DNA from 2 places in the Paenarthrobacter sp. NPDC089714 genome. Region 2 is predicted to be linked to the other one. Evidence: predicted binding sites of a transcription regulator. Region 2 holds the regulator's gene; the other holds the start of a gene.
The links. Region 2 encodes LexA, which represses DNA repair genes until DNA is damaged. Its sites were predicted from a motif close to TCGAACANNTGTTCGA; they were not measured.
Positions count from the first base shown of each region.

Region 1: a site for LexA is predicted at 1,755-1,770, ahead of ACIPY3_RS05350 (Y-family DNA polymerase). Genes of this name have one in related genera too.

Region 1 covers NZ_JBIVGX010000002.1:170,619-178,132, reverse strand. The annotation lists gene ACIPY3_RS05355 (uroporphyrinogen-III synthase) at 1-361, shown strand, start outside; gene ACIPY3_RS05350 (Y-family DNA polymerase) at 395-1,693, opposite strand; gene ACIPY3_RS05345 (metalloregulator ArsR/SmtB family transcription factor) at 1,853-2,203, shown strand; gene ACIPY3_RS05340 (aquaporin) at 2,200-2,904, shown strand; gene ACIPY3_RS05335 (arsenate reductase ArsC) at 2,901-3,308, shown strand; gene ACIPY3_RS05330 (molybdopterin-dependent oxidoreductase) at 3,470-7,514, shown strand, end outside.
Region 2 covers NZ_JBIVGX010000002.1:425,865-433,378, reverse strand. The annotation lists gene ACIPY3_RS06450 (MFS transporter) at 1-272, opposite strand, end outside; gene ACIPY3_RS06445 (SseB family protein) at 324-1,211, opposite strand; gene priA (bifunctional 1-(5-phosphoribosyl)-5-((5-phosphoribosylamino)methylideneamino)imidazole-4-carboxamide isomerase/phosphoribosylanthranilate isomerase PriA) at 1,211-1,954, opposite strand; gene ACIPY3_RS06435 (hypothetical protein) at 1,986-2,144, opposite strand; gene hisH (imidazole glycerol phosphate synthase subunit HisH) at 2,145-2,870, opposite strand; gene hisB (imidazoleglycerol-phosphate dehydratase HisB) at 2,867-3,493, opposite strand; gene ACIPY3_RS06420 (histidinol-phosphate transaminase) at 3,558-4,685, opposite strand; gene ACIPY3_RS06415 (LysM peptidoglycan-binding domain-containing protein) at 4,763-5,122, opposite strand; gene lexA (transcriptional repressor LexA) at 5,473-6,219, shown strand; gene ACIPY3_RS06405 (ATP-dependent DNA helicase) at 6,318-7,514, opposite strand, start outside.

The DNA.
Region 1 (7,514 bases), 260 kb from region 2:
GCTGACGCCGCTCATTCCGGACCGGTACCGCATGGGTGCCCTGATACGCCTGGTCACTGAGCACCTTTCCTTGAACCACGTGCGCCGCCTGGAGACCAGGAGCGCCACCATCGAGCTGCGTGGGCGTTGCCTGCGGATCAACGGTGAGGTGGTGGAACTGGCGCCCGCCCCGTTGCTGTTGCTGCGGGCCCTCTTGGGTGCCGGTGGCGCCGTGCTGTCCCGGGAAGCGTTGTCCGACCTGCTGGACCTCCGCGGTTCCGTGCACGCCTTGGACATGACGGTCAGCCGGCTGCGGTCCTCGCTGCCCGACGGCAAGCTCGTGGAGACCGTGGTGAAACGCGGGTACCGCCTGCGGGCGTAGTCCTCTCTGCATCCCGCTGCGCCACCGTTCATTTCAGGCTGCCTTCACCAGGGGCAGTTCGTCCCAACGGGTGGTGTAGCGGGGGCTGAGCAGGCCCCGTTTCATGGACCAGTCCGGGCCGCCGCGGATGCCCGCATGCCCCAAGCCGATGGAGCCGCGGCCGTAGCGTTTGCTGACCTGTTCCAGGAGCGGCCCGATCCCCCGTTCCTCGTGGCGGTTCTCGAATATCTCCAACGGTTTCTGGTTGCCCGTGGGCCGCAGGTCCGTGACCATGATCCCCGCCTTGGCGTACTTGGTCCCTTCCTGGAACTTGGGCACCAAGGCATGCGCGGCTTTGGTCAGGAGCACGGGATCCGACGTCGGCATGGGCAACCTGACGGTGACGGTGGGGAAGGATTTGTCGTTCGGGTTGTACACGGATGTTGCCGCGTAGGCCGTGAGCAGCTTGGCCTGGAGGTCATGCTTCGCCAGGCGGGCACTGGCCATCTGGCCATAGACGCTGAGCACCTGCCGCAACTGCGCCGCCGTCGTAATCGGCGTCGAAAAGGAGCGGGAGAAAATCAGCTGGTCCCGCCCGATCCGTTCCTCTTCCATGGGGATGCACGGCGTGCCCTGCAACTCCAGCACAGTACGCATCACGACGATCGAGAACTTGTCCCGCAGCTTCACGGGGTCCGCGCGCACCAAGTCCAGGATGGAGAAGATTCCGATGGCGTTCAGCCTCTTGGTAAGCCGGGTGGCGATCCCCCAGATTTCGATGACGGACAGCCGTGCCATGAGCGCCTCTCGCTGATCTGCCGGCACGGAATCCCAGCGGCACACGCCATTGAACGCGGGATTGTGCTTGGCCCACTTATTGGCGAGCTTGGCGAGGGTCTTGGTGGGGGCGATGCCTACGCACACCGGAACGCCCACATGCTTGCGACACGCTTCCTTGATGGTCCGGCCCAGCTCCAGGAGGTTTTCCGGGCCGCCCTTGACCCCCAGGAACGCTTCATCGATGGAGTACACCTCCTGCCACGCCGAGTAGCGGCGCAAGAGTTCCATGACGCGCAGGCTGATATCTCCGTAGAGCTCGTAGTTGCTGGACATCGCGATGAGTCCCCACTCCTTGGCCCGCGGGGCGATCTTGAACCACGGGTCCCCTACGCCGATCCCGAGCTTCTTGGCCTCCGGGGACCTGGTGACGGCGCAACCGTCGTTGTTGGACAGGACGATCAGGGGTTTGCCCTCGAGCGCCGGATTGAAGGCCCGCTCTGCCGAGGCATAGAAGCAGTTGATGTCCACATGGGCGATCTCCTGCATCCGGCGCATGAGGGCTGGTTTGGACATCGGGCCCCCTTCCGGCGCTAGCAGATGACCCCGGCCTTCGGCTGGTTCAACACGGTATTTTTCGAACAAATATTCGAATGGTTCAACTGTACAGCGGGGCCACGACAAAGTAGCGGTCTTGTCTAAAACATAGATGAGTGTAAATATTTATAGGTGTCTATGTCTTTGGAACTGACCCCGGTTCAAGCGGTCGCCTGCTGCTCACCACTCGCCAGGGAGCCCCTGTCCGAAAGCGAAGCCGAGGGTGTCGCCCCGCTGTTGAAGGCACTGGCCGACCCCGTGCGGTTGCGGCTCATGTCCCTCGTTGCCTCCCATGAGGGCGGCGAGGCGTGCGTGTGCGACCTCAACGACGCCTTTGAGTTGTCGCAGCCCACCATCAGCCACCACCTGAAAGTGCTGCACGAGGTTGGGTTGCTGGATCGCGAGAAGCGTGGCGTGTGGGTTTACTACAAGGCCCGGACCGAGGCGTTGCAGAACCTGGCTGCCCTGATCGGCGGGCAGGCCGCGTGAAGAATGTTCTGGCCCGGCGGGCCACGGCTGAGTTCATCGGCACCTCCCTGCTGGTGATGGCCGTGGTTGGGTCGGGCGTGATGGCCTCACGGCTGTCACCGAACGACGTCGGACTGCAGCTTTTGCAGAACAGCCTCGCCACCGGCGCCGCACTGCTCGCGCTGATCCTGGCTCTCCAGCCGGTTTCGGCATCGTTCAATCCCGTGGTCACGTTCGTCGAGCGTGCCTTGGGGATGATCGACACCCGGACTGCGGCTGTGCTGGCCTCGGCACAGGTTCTTGGCGGTTTGGCGGGGACGGTCGCAGCGAACCTGATGTTCGGGCTGGATGCGGTGTCCTTTGCTGCACGTGACCGGTCCGGCCCGGGTCTTTGGCTGGCTGAAGTCATCGCTACCGCCGGGCTGCTGATGGTGGTTTTCGGAACCATCCGTTCCGGCAGGGCGGATCGGGTGGCGTTCGCCGTCGGCGGGTACATCGCAGCCGCCTACTGGTTCACCTCATCCACCAGCTTCGCCAACCCTGCAGTCACGATCGCCCGGACCATCACTGATACTTTCTCCGGGATCGCCCCGGCCTCCGCCCCGGGATTTATCCTGGCCCAACTCGCCGGCGGCGTTCTGGGGTTTGCCCTGGTCCGATTCCTCTACCCCGTTCCCAGTGCTTCCGCGGATGCCGCGGCTGACCGAAAGGTGCTCACATGAGCAACAAGCCCTCTGTCCTGTTCGTCTGCGTCCACAATGCCGGCCGCTCCCAGATGGCCGCCGCCTACCTCACCACCCTTTCCGGCGGGGCCATTGAGGTCCGCTCTGCCGGCTCGCAGCCCGCCGAGCAGGTCAACCCGGCCGCCGTCGAAGCGATGGCCGAGGTGGGCATCGACATGTCGGCCGAGATCCCGAAAGTCCTCACCACCGAGGCTGTCCAGGACTCCGACGTCGTCATCACCATGGGCTGCGGCGACGAATGCCCCTACTTCCCCGGCAAACGCTACGAGGACTGGGTACTCGAAGACCCGGCCGGAAAGGGCGTCGAATCCGTCCGCCCGATCCGCGACGAGATCAAGGGCCGGGTTGAGGCGTTGATCGCTTCCCTGGATCGGCGCGCCTAACCGGTAATCCGCATTTGCGGTTGAGAACTATTTACAAGACCGCAATCATCAAGCAAAGGATACGAATTATCCGAATCTGAGTATTGATACCACGGCAATTGTTGGTGGGATCGGGACTCAGGTGAGGAAGTAAATCGTTGGCTGCTGGTCATGGAAGTACCGTGAAGACGCTCTGCGGATACTGCGGTGTCGGCTGCGGCCTGGTCCTTGAGATCGGCAAGGATCCAAAGACGGGCGCAATCCGGGCGCTGAAGTCCACCGGCAACAAGGAGCATCCCACCAACTTCGGTCGCTTGTGCACGAAGGGCGCCACGACGGCGGACATGCTCGCAGCTCCTGGGAGGATGGAGAGCGCTTTCGTCCGGGCTTCCCGCGGCGAGGAACCACAGGCGATGGCCGTGGACCAAACCATCACCGAAACCGCGGCAAAGCTCCGCACGATCCTGGACGCGCATGGCCCGGACGCGATCTCCCTGTACGTCTCCGGGCAGATGTCCCTCGAGGCGCAGTACTTGGCGAACAAGCTGGCAAAGGGTTTCATCGGCACCAACCAGATCGAATCGAACTCCCGGCTGTGCATGGCCAGTGCGGGCTCGGGCTACAAGCTCTCGTTGGGCGCTGACGGCCCTCCGGGTTCGTACCAGGATTTCGACCAGGCCGACGTGTTCTTCGTGGCCGGGGCGAACATGGCGGATTGCCACCCGATCCTGTTCCTTCGCCTGATGGACCGGGTCAAGGCGGGGGCCAAGCTGATCGTCGTGGACCCGCGCCGCAATGCCACCGCCGACAAGGCCGATCTGTTCCTGCAGATCAAACCCGGCACGGACTTGTCCCTGCTTAATGGGCTGATGCACCTGCTGGTGGAGAATGGCCACACCGATCCCGAGTTCATCTCTGAATTCACTGAGGGGTGGGAGGCCATGCCGGAGTTCCTGGCCGACTACACCCCGGCGAAGGTCGCCGAAACCACCGGCATTCCCGAAGCCGATATCCGGCAGGCCGCCCAGTGGATCGGTGAGGCCGGTGAGTGGATGAGCTGCTGGACCATGGGCCTGAACCAGAGCACCCACGGGACGTGGAACACCAACGCGATCGTCAACCTCCACCTGGCCACCGGAGCGATCTGCCGGCCCGGGAGCGGGCCGTTCTCCCTCACCGGGCAGCCCAACGCGATGGGCGGCCGCGAGATGGGCTACATGGGCCCTGGACTCCCTGGGCAGCGCTCAGCCATTGTTGACGCTGACCGAGAGTTCGTCGAAAAGGCCTGGGGCGTCCCTGCCGGCACCATCCGCACCGAGACCGGTGGCGGAACCATCGACATGTTCCAGCGTATGGCCGAGGGCCAGATCAAGGCGTGCTGGATTATCTGCACCAACCCGGTTGCAACGGTCGCGAACCGGAAGACGGTTCTTGCCGGGCTCGAAGCCGCGGAGCTGGTGATCACCCAGGACGCGTTCCGCGAAACCGAAACCAACGACTACGCCGACGTCCTGCTGCCCGCCTCGCTGTGGACCGAGTCCGAGGGCGTCATGATCAACTCCGAACGCAACCTGACGTTGTTCCAACCAGGTGTTGAAGCACCGGGACAGTCTCTGCCGGACTGGCAGATCATTGCCCGCATCGCCTGCGAGATGGGCTTCGCTGAAGCTTTCAGTTACGCCAGCGCCGAGGAGGTCTTCGAGGAGATCAAAGGATTCTGGAACCCCAAGACCGGGTACGACCTTCGTGGAGTGAGCTACGCCCGGCTTCGCGAAACCCCGGTGCAGTGGCCGGCGGCCACGGCCGAGGGCAGCGGCCGGAACCCCATCCGCTACCTCAACGACGGGATCAGCCAAAAACTGCTCGTCCGTGAAGATGGCAGCACTCCGCGACTGGCGTTCCCGACGGCGACCGGCCGGGCCTCGTTCTTCGCCCGCCCGCACATGGACGCGAAGGAAATGCCCGACGACGACTACCCCATCCTGCTCAACACCGGACGCCTCGCGCATCAATGGCACACCATGACCAAAACCGGCAAGGTCGCCAAACTCAACAAACTCAACCCCGGTCCGTTCGTCGAAATCCACCCCGAGGACGCCGAACGGCTCGGCATCGTCGACAAAGACAGCGTCGAGGTCGCGTCCCGCCGCGGGCGGGCGGTCCTTCCCGCCGTCGTGACCGACCGCGTCCGTCCCGGGAACTGTTTCGCACCGTTCCACTGGAACGATGCCTTCGGCGAATACCTGTCCATCAACGCCGTCACCAACGACGCAATCGACCCCATCTCCCAACAACCCGAATTCAAAGCCTGCGCCGTGGTCCTGACCAAGGTCAAGACCAGCACACCCGCCGTCCCCGCAGACACGGCAGCCCCGTCCGTGCCGGCTGCGGCAGAGGCCAGAGTGCCGGCAGCGCCACCGAACACACCCGGCCAGACCTCGGCCATGGAGGTATCAGCAGTGACACAAGGACAAGTGCTCTCACGGATCCTGGGACACGAACCCGCACCGGCTCCCGCGTTTACCGCGACCGAGCAGGCCTACCTGTCCGGTATGCTTGCCGCGCTGAACGCCGGCGCCGCCAACCTCACGCACGGCGCACCTGCACTGCCAGCCAACGCCCCGTTCGCGCCGGAGACGCGGATGTTCATCGACGGCATGCTCGCCGGCATGTACTCCCGCTCCCCCGTCCCCGGCGGGACCTTGGAACTCTCATCCCCAGCCGCGCCCGCCGCTGTTGGCAACACCTCCGGTGCCGCTGCGGCGGCACCAGCAACCGTCTCCCCGCCGGCAGCCGCCGGAACCCCTGACGCTTCCAAGCCTCCGGTTCTGGTGGTGTGGGCATCACAGACCGGCAACGCCGAAGAGTTCGCCGCCCAATGCGCCACGGAACTCACCGCATCGGGCCGGCCAGCGGATCTGCGCTGCATGGACGACGTCGATGTGCTCACTTTGGCCTCGGTTGCGGAACTGCTGGTGGTTACCAGCACCACGGGCGACGGCGAAGCCCCCGACAACGGTTCCTCGTTCTGGGACGCGATCAGCGCCGAGACCGCCCCCACACTTGCCGGAACCCGGTACAGCGTCCTGGGTTTCGGGGACTCCAGCTACGACGATTTCTGCGGCTACGCCCGCAAGCTCGACACCCGACTGGCCGAGCTCGGTGCCACCAGAATGGCTCCCCGCACCGACTGCGAGCCGGACTTCGAGGAACCCGCCGGAGCGTGGCTGGCAACCATCCAGACCGCTTTGACCGCCGAGGCGCCTGAGTCCGCACAGGCGAAGCACCCTGTGTCTGTGGGAGCACCCGATACCGGCGCCAACGTTGCCGTTGCGCCCGTGAGAGCTCCCAAACCCATCCCCCACCTGGTCGAACCCGGATCTCCGGAACCATCCGGGTATACACGCAAGGCTCCGCTGTCTACGTTGCTTGTCCGCAATGAGCTGCTGAGCCGCCCCGGCGCGTCCAAGGACGTGCGCCAGTTCGGCTTCCACCTCCCAGACGGCTCTCTCACCTACGAAGCCGGCGATGCCCTTGGCGTCTGGCCGCGGAACAACCCACGCCTCGTCATCGAATGGCTCAACCTCACGGCCCTGGACGCAGCCACGCCGGTGACCTTGCCCGACCACGGGACCATGTCCTTGGAGATCGCCCTGCGGGAACGGCTGGACATCACGAAAATCACCCCGGACTTCCTGCGCTTTGTCCTGGACCGCACCCACGACGCGGACCTCGCCTCACTCCTGCGCCCGGAAAACAAGAAAGCCCTCACCGAATGGCTCTGGGCCCGGCAACCGGCGGACGTCCTCAAAAGCCTCGACGTCAAGGCAACGGCAGAGGAGTGGCTGACCGTGCTCAAACCCCTGCAGCCGCGGCTGTACTCGATCTCCTCCAGCCCCAGGACTGACCCCCGTGAGGTCCAACTCACGGTCTCCGCGGTGCGGTATGGCTGCGAAGGCACGCCCCGGCACGGGGTCTGCTCGACGTTCCTGGCGGACCACCTTGAAGACGACAACGTCTCCATCTACATCCAGAAGGCCTCAAGCTTCCGTCCGCCAGCGGGCCCGGAGACACCGATGATCATGGTTGGACCCGGAACCGGCATCGCACCGTTCCGCGGGTTCCTCCACGACAGGCGCGCCCAAGGCCACACCGGACCCAACTGGCTGTTCTTCGGCGAACAACACGCCGAAACCGACTTCTACTACAAAGACGAAATCTCCGCCA
Region 2 (7,514 bases):
ACGGTCTCGGACACGACGGAAGGAATAAGGGCCCTACGCAAGCCCACCATGTCTACCCGGCGTCCGCGCCAAGGAGCTCCCAGCGCGATCCCGATGGTCATGACTGCCGCAGCAGCCCCCGCTGCGGCGTACCCCTCCCCCAAAGTCAGGACTATGTGCAGCGTCAACAGGACGCCGGCCGCCGAATGCGGGATGCGGGCCACCATGCCCACCAACAGCAACCGCCGCACAGGGCGGATGGACAGCATCTCCTTATAGAGAGCGAAATTCACAGCCAGTTTCCTCTTGTTCCCCAAGGCAGCCCCGGGGAACGGGTGCTGCCGTTAATGCTGCGCGGGCTCCTGTGCTGCACGCTGCAGTTTTACTTCAATGGAATCAACGCCCTCGGCAAAGGAATCCATCCTTGCCCAGGCCTCGTTCAATTGGGCCACGAGCGCTTGGACCGCTACGGCGTCCAGCCCGTCCTCAAGGAACAGCACTACCCGCAACTCCGGCCCCGCTCCGCCGCCAGGTACCTGGCGGCCATCGGCCGTCAGGGACGCAACGCCCGCACCGGGCTGCGTCTCAAGCCTGCGGACCGTGCGGAAACCAGAAACCGTGGAAGCGAGAGCAGCCTCCAGTTGATCATCAAGGTAGGACGGCGTCCAGTCCTTCTGCTGGGCAAGAGCCCACATGGCCGGGCGGCGCACCACGAACGTGTAATCCGAACCCGGGTCCAGGACCAGCAGTTGTGCACCCTCGGATACGGCGGAAAGTGCCGCCCTGGCCGCGTAAACAGCAACAGGCCGGGCCCCCGGATGCCATCGCTCCAGGGCATCCGCGGAAGTGAAGACGGGCATGGCCGTCCTTCCGTCAGGAGCCTTGAGAGTGACCAACGCCATATCAGCCTGCTTGTCGGCATGGAGCCCGTCCACGCCTTCGGCCTCTTCGGCGAGCGTCGCAACCACGGGCACGAAGACCCTGGCCGTGGCGAGCGCCGACACCACATCGGCTTCGCTGCCATTGCCGTCCAGCAAGGCCGCTACTGCGGCGAGGTATCCCGAATCGGCCGAACCGTCGTCGTCCTCGAAGTTGTGGATTTTGGCGGCGTCGCCGTCCAGGCTGCGCCCCGCCCACGGCTGCCCGGCGGAATCGGTGGGCCCGCCGGCACCCGCCAGGGCGGCGGCAATGTGCCCGGGAAGCTCCCGGCGGTGTTCCTGGTGCCCTGCCATCAGCGGCGGCCGGCGACGTCCAGCGCTTCGGGGAGCGTGAAGGCACCGGCGTACAGCGCCTTGCCCACGATCGCACCCTCGACGCCCAGCGGAACCAACTCACGGAGCACGCGGAGGTCCTCAAGGCTGGAAATACCACCCGACGCCACCACGGGCTTACCGGTCTTCTCCACCATCTGGCGGAGCAGTTCGACGTTGGGTCCCTGCAGCGTGCCATCCTTGGTCACGTCGGTGACCACGTAACGGGCGCAGCCGGCGTCCTCAAGACGGGCCAGGACCTCCCAGAGATCGCCGCCCTCCTTGGTCCAGCCGCGGCCGGCCAGCGTGGTTCCGCGGACGTCAAGACCGACGGCGATCTTGTCGCCGAAGCGCTCGATGGCACGGCGGGTCCATTCCGGGTTTTCCAACGCAGCCGTACCGAGGTTCACCCGGGCTACGCCGAGGGCCAGGGCGCGTTCCAGCGACTCATCGTCGCGAAGCCCGCCGGACAGCTCCACCTTCACGTTGAGCTGGGAAACCACGTCGCTGATCAGGTCTGCGTTGTTGCCCCGGCCGAAGGCGGCGTCGAGGTCCACCATGTGCACCCACTCAGCGCCGGCTTCCTGCCAGTTCAGGGCTGCTTCAAGGGGCGTGCCATAGCTCGTTTCCGAGCCCGCCTCTCCTTGGAGGAGGCGGACCGCCTGGCCGTCAACAATGTCGACGGCGGGAAGGAGTTCCAGAACGGACTGTGCGGGCGTGGTCATGTGTGTCCTTGCAGTTGATGGGAACGCCGGGTTACTTGCCCGGAAGCGTCAGGAGGTAGGCGGCCAGGAGGGACATCCCGGCCAGCACGTAGAAGGAAATGGAAACCCAGAGGGGCTTTTTCTGCTGGTGGAAGGAGATGCCCCCACCTACCAGGAGGCCGGCGAGCCCCATGAGCACTACGGACCACATTCAGGCGGCGCCTTCAGGTTTCCGGAGGCCGTCCACCCAGTTGCGCAGCAGCCTGGCACCGGCATCACCCGATTTCTCCGGGTGGAATTGCGTAGCGCACAGCGGGCCGTTTTCCACCGCGGCGATGAAACGGGCTCCGTGCTCGGACCACGTCACCATGGGCGGAGCCATCCGGGGCTGGACAACGTCGAAGTTCCATTCCTGAACGCCGTAGGAGTGCACAAAGTAGAAACGCTCGTCCTCCACTCCGGCGAAGAGCTTGGACCCCTCCGGAACGTCCACGGTGTTCCACCCCATGTGCGGAACCACGGGAGCGGGCAGGAGCTCTACCTTGCCTGGCCATTCGGCCATTCCTTCGGATTCGGTACCGTGCTCCACTCCGGCCTCGAACATCACCTGAAGGCCAACACAAATGGCGAGGACCGGCCGGCCTCCGGCAACGCGGCGCCCGATCATGCGGATGCCATCAACGGCCTTGAGCTCCTTCATGACAGTCTCGAACGCACCGACCCCGGGAACCACCAGTCCGTCAGCGTTCAGCACGTCTTCCGGCTTGGCGCTCAACACGACGTGGGCGCCTGCGCGCTCCAGTGCCCGCACCGCCGAACGCACATTTCCCGAGCCGTAATCCAGCACCGTAACCGTGGGCTTGCCCTCGGGCGATTCGGGCTTTGCGGAAGCCGATGCGTCAGTCACCGCACCGTCTTTGAGGATCTGGTTGCTCATAGTGCTCCCTTGGTGGACGGAATACCCTCCACGCGGGGATCGGATTCAACGGCCGCGCGGAGCGCCCGGGCGAATGCCTTGAACTGTGCCTCCACAATGTGGTGGGGGTCGCGTCCTGCCAGAACATTCATGTGCAGGCAGATACCTGCGTGCAGCGTGATGGCTTCGAAGACGTGCCGCGTCAGTGAACCAGTGAAGTGTCCCCCGATCAGGTGGTACTCCTGTCCGGCGGGCTCCCCGCCGTGCACCAGGTAGGGGCGGCCGGAAACGTCCACAACTGCGTGGGCCAAAGCCTCATCCAGGGGAACGGTGGCCTCGCCGAAGCGACGGATACCGGCTTTGTTTCCCAACGCCGTCCGCAGGACCTCGCCGAAGGTGATGGCCACGTCTTCAACGGTGTGGTGGGCGTCGATGTGGGTGTCCCCCGTGGCCTTGACCGTCATGTCGATCAAGGAGTGCTTGCACAGCGCAGTCAGCATGTGGTCGTAGAACGGGACCGAGGTGCTGATGTCCGAGACACCCGAACCGTCCAGGTTGATCTCCACCAGGACAGAAGACTCACTGGTGGTGCGCTCCATGCGCGCGGTACGGGCAGCGGACGGCGTGGCGCCGGTTTCGCTCATCTGGGGAACGTCCTTAACACGAAAAGGGAAATGGATCTAGGGACAAGTCTAAGTGGGTGGCTTCTTAACCGAGCCGTGGAGCAACACCGGCCTCGCCGGCCAGCAGCGCTTCAAGAGCTTCCAGGAACGCTGTGGTCTCCTGTTCGGTACCGGCAGTGACACGCAAGTGCCCGGGGATCCCAACATCGCGGATCAGTACTCCAGCATCCAGCAGGCCCTGCCAGATGACTTGCGGGTTCTCCAAGCCACCAAAGAACACGTAATTGGAGTCCGAGGCCGCCGGCTTGAGGCCCATCCGCAGCAATTCAGTGACGATGCGGTCACGCTGGACCTTGATGTCCTCGACGTCGGCCATCAGGGCCTCGCGGTGCTGCAGGGCTGCCAGGGCGGTCGCCTGCGTTACCGCCGAGAGGTGGTACGGCAGCCGGACCAGGCGGATGGCATCGGTGACCTCGGGCGCCGCAGCCATGTAGCCCAACCGCGCACCGGCAAGTGCGAAAGCCTTGCTCATGGTGCGGGAAACAATGAGCCGTTCCCGGCCCGGCAGCAAGGTCAGGGCACTGGGAGTGTTGTCGTGGGCGAATTCGTGGTAAGCCTCGTCCACGATCACGATCGCCTGGCTGGCCTCTCCTGCTTCATAGACAGCCTCCACGACGTCCAAGCCAAGACCCGTTCCGGTGGGGTTGTTGGGCGAGCACAGGAAGACGATATTTGCGCCCGCCTCAGCCACCTGCGCGGCGGCAGACGCGGCGTCCAAACTGAAATCCCCGCCACGAACACCACGGACGTACTCAGTGTCCGTGCCGCTGGCCAGGAGGGGGTACATGGAATACGTGGGAGGGAACCCAAGGGCCTTGCGGCCGGGACCACCGAAAGCCTGGAGGATCTGCTGGATAACCTCGTTGGATCCGTTGGCAGCCCAGATGTTCGCAGGACTGAGGCCGTGGCCCAGGAATTCCGCCAACGCCTCCCGCAATTCAGTGAACTCGCGGTCGGGGTAACGGTTCAGTCCGGTGGCCGCTGCGGCCACGGCTTCGGTGATCGCGGCCTGGACATCGGCGGGCACTCCATGGGTGTTCTCGTTGACGTTGAGCAGAATCGGAACGTCAAGCTGCGGTGCGCCGTAGGGGCTCAGTCCACGCAGGTTGGTCCGGAGGGGAAGTCGGTCGAGTCGCTCAAGCTGGTCAGTCACCCCACCAGTTTAAGGTGCGCCGGTGAGTGCCCTGTAACTGTGACGCCGGAGAGGATCCGCGCCACCGTCCGTATGGACTACTTGGCAGGAACAAACAATTGCTGACCGGGGGTGATGCGTCCGCCACGGAGATCATTCAGCTGGATGATCTCCGTGATGACGTCCCGCGGGTCACGCTCGGGTGCGGCAGCCCCTGCAATGCCCCACAGGGACTGACCGGGCTGCACGGTGACACTGACGGCGACTGGCGGTTGCAGTTGCGACGGGGAATCCGAGGCCTTGGCCGGCGAGTTCAGGAAGCCCGCAAACGTGAGCAGCGCGGCCACGAGCAACATGGCCGGGATGCCAAAGAAAACGATCCGCCCGCGCCGGGTGAGCCGGATGCGGGTGGGTACCGGCGCGTTGCGGAACTCGTGGAACGTTGTGACTGCGGACATGAGCTGAGCCCTTCTGAGCGATTGCCTGGTCCCGGGGAACCAGGACCCTGCTGCCAATACCTTGTGTTCGTTGGTCTCGCCGCGATATTCGAACACTTCCTTCGAACATCTCGGCTTCGATCCGGATTACTAGAACACATATTCGAACCTTGCTATGACATTTTTAGCACTTATCAACGAACGGTGTCGAGACTCGCTAGAACAAATGTTTGATAAACGCTGGTGCCTGGCCTACGTTTGAGGGAAGAAACAGGCACAAAAGCAGTGCATCAGGAGGGTCTGACATTTTTGACCCACATCCCGGCAGCACTCAGAACGCCGCCGGGCGGAACGGAAGGGCAATGGCGAACATGGCAGCGAAGGCCACAGGCGGCGGGGCACCCCTGCGGAGCCAACAGCCCACCAAAAGTCCCAAAAGCCTGACTGTCCGTCAGAAGAAGATCCTCGAGACCATCCAGCGCTCCGTCAATGACAACGGCTACCCGCCCAGCATGCGCGAAATCGGGGATACGGTGGGATTGGCCAGCCTCTCGAGCGTCACCCACCAGTTGTCCCAGCTGGAAAAACTCGGCTACCTCAGGAGGGACCCCAAGCGTCCTCGCGCCATGGAAGTCCTCATGCCACTGACCCTTGACGGTGGTGCCACCATCCCGGGAGTGGAAGCCCCCGCAACGTTGCGCAGTACCGGCGGCCTCGCCGTCACCGAGCTGGCAAGTGCCAGCGACACCGCGATGGTTCCCCTGGTGGGCCGCATCGCTGCCGGTGGCCCGATCCTGGCCGACCAGACCGTGGAGGACGTCCTGCCCCTCCCGCGGCAATTGGTGGGCCATGGCGAACTCTTCATGCTGAAGGTCGCCGGTGATTCCATGATCGACGCCGCCATCTGCGATGGCGACTGGGTTGTTGTCCGCCGGCAGAATGACGCCATCAACGGCGATATCGTGGCAGCCCTCCTGGACGACGAGGCCACGGTCAAGACATTCCGCCAACGCGACGGCCACACTTGGCTCCTCCCCCAGAACACCCAGTACGAGCCCATCCTCGGCGATCAAGCCACCATCATGGGCAAAGTCGTGTCGGTGTTGCGCTCCCTTTAAGGGCCATCCTCCAGAAGGTCTGTTCGAAGACCCGCGTCGGCACACACTGCTTCAGGGGTGCCCGCGCCAGCGGTGGCGGGCACCCCTGAAGAATCGTCTTATCGCCCGCTCCGGGCCAGCCTTTGCAAGGCGCCCTGGACGGTCTTCCGGTCGGTCGTGGCCCAGAAGGGCGGCAAGGCAGCCCGCAGGAAGCCGCCGTACCTTTCGGTGGAAAGCCTCGAGTCGAGTATCGCCACCACGCCCTTGTCTCCCGTAGACCGGATCAACCGGCCTGCTCCCTGCGCCAGGCGGATTGCGGCATGGGTCGCCGAGACGGCCATGAACCCGTTTCCACCGGACTGAGCCACAGCACGCGACCTTGCCGTCATCAGGGGATCATCGGGCCGTGGGAAGGGGATCCTGTCAATGACCACCAGGCGGCACGAGCCACCCGGCACGTCCACCCCCTGCCACAGGGACATGGTGCCGAAAAGGCACGTATCGGGTTCGTCAGCGAACTGTTTCACCAGCGCTGCCATGGTGGATTCTCCTTGGCACAGGATGTCCACATCGAGCCGCAGCCGCATGGCTTCCGCGGCTTCCTCGGCTGCCCGCCGGGACGAAAACAGGCACAACGCTCCGCCGCCGGAGGCACGGATGAGGTCCTCAAGCTCGTCGAGGGCTTCGGGCGAGGTGCCGCGTCCGGGCTTGGGCAAGTGCTTCGCCACGTAGAGGACGCCCTGCTTCGGATAGTCAAAGGGCGATCCCACGTCCAAGCCTGTCCAGCTGGGAGCTCCGTCCCCCAGCAGGCCCAGCCCGCCCGCGGCCGGCTCGAACGCCGACCCGATGGCCAGCGTGGCGGACGTCAGAACCACCGTGTGGCCCGCAAACAGCCCTTCCCGGAGGCGTCCGGCCACGCTCAGGGGAGCAATATTAATGAGTGCGGGAGCTGTTTCGTCAGGCGGCGAGTAGCCCTGCTGGGGATCGAAAGTGCTGTTCCTGGAGAACCACACCACTTCACGATTTTCCTTCGCGGCCAGCAACCGCTCCGATAGTTCCAGAATGAGCATGAGCCGCGAACGGGCCAACTGGCGTCCACCGTCCACGGCGTTCGACGAATCCGTTTTCGAATCGGACAGGGCGGCCCTGGTGGCGTCCCGGAGCTGGTCCAGGCAATCAAGTTGTTCGTCGTTGAGGCCGTTGGGCACCAAGCCGCTTGGAACACCAACAAGGGCCATGTCCAACCTGTCCGCGGCCGCGTTCAGGGCATCGACGGTGATGGCCGTGTGCTTGCGTGCGCTTGAGGCCGCAGCATG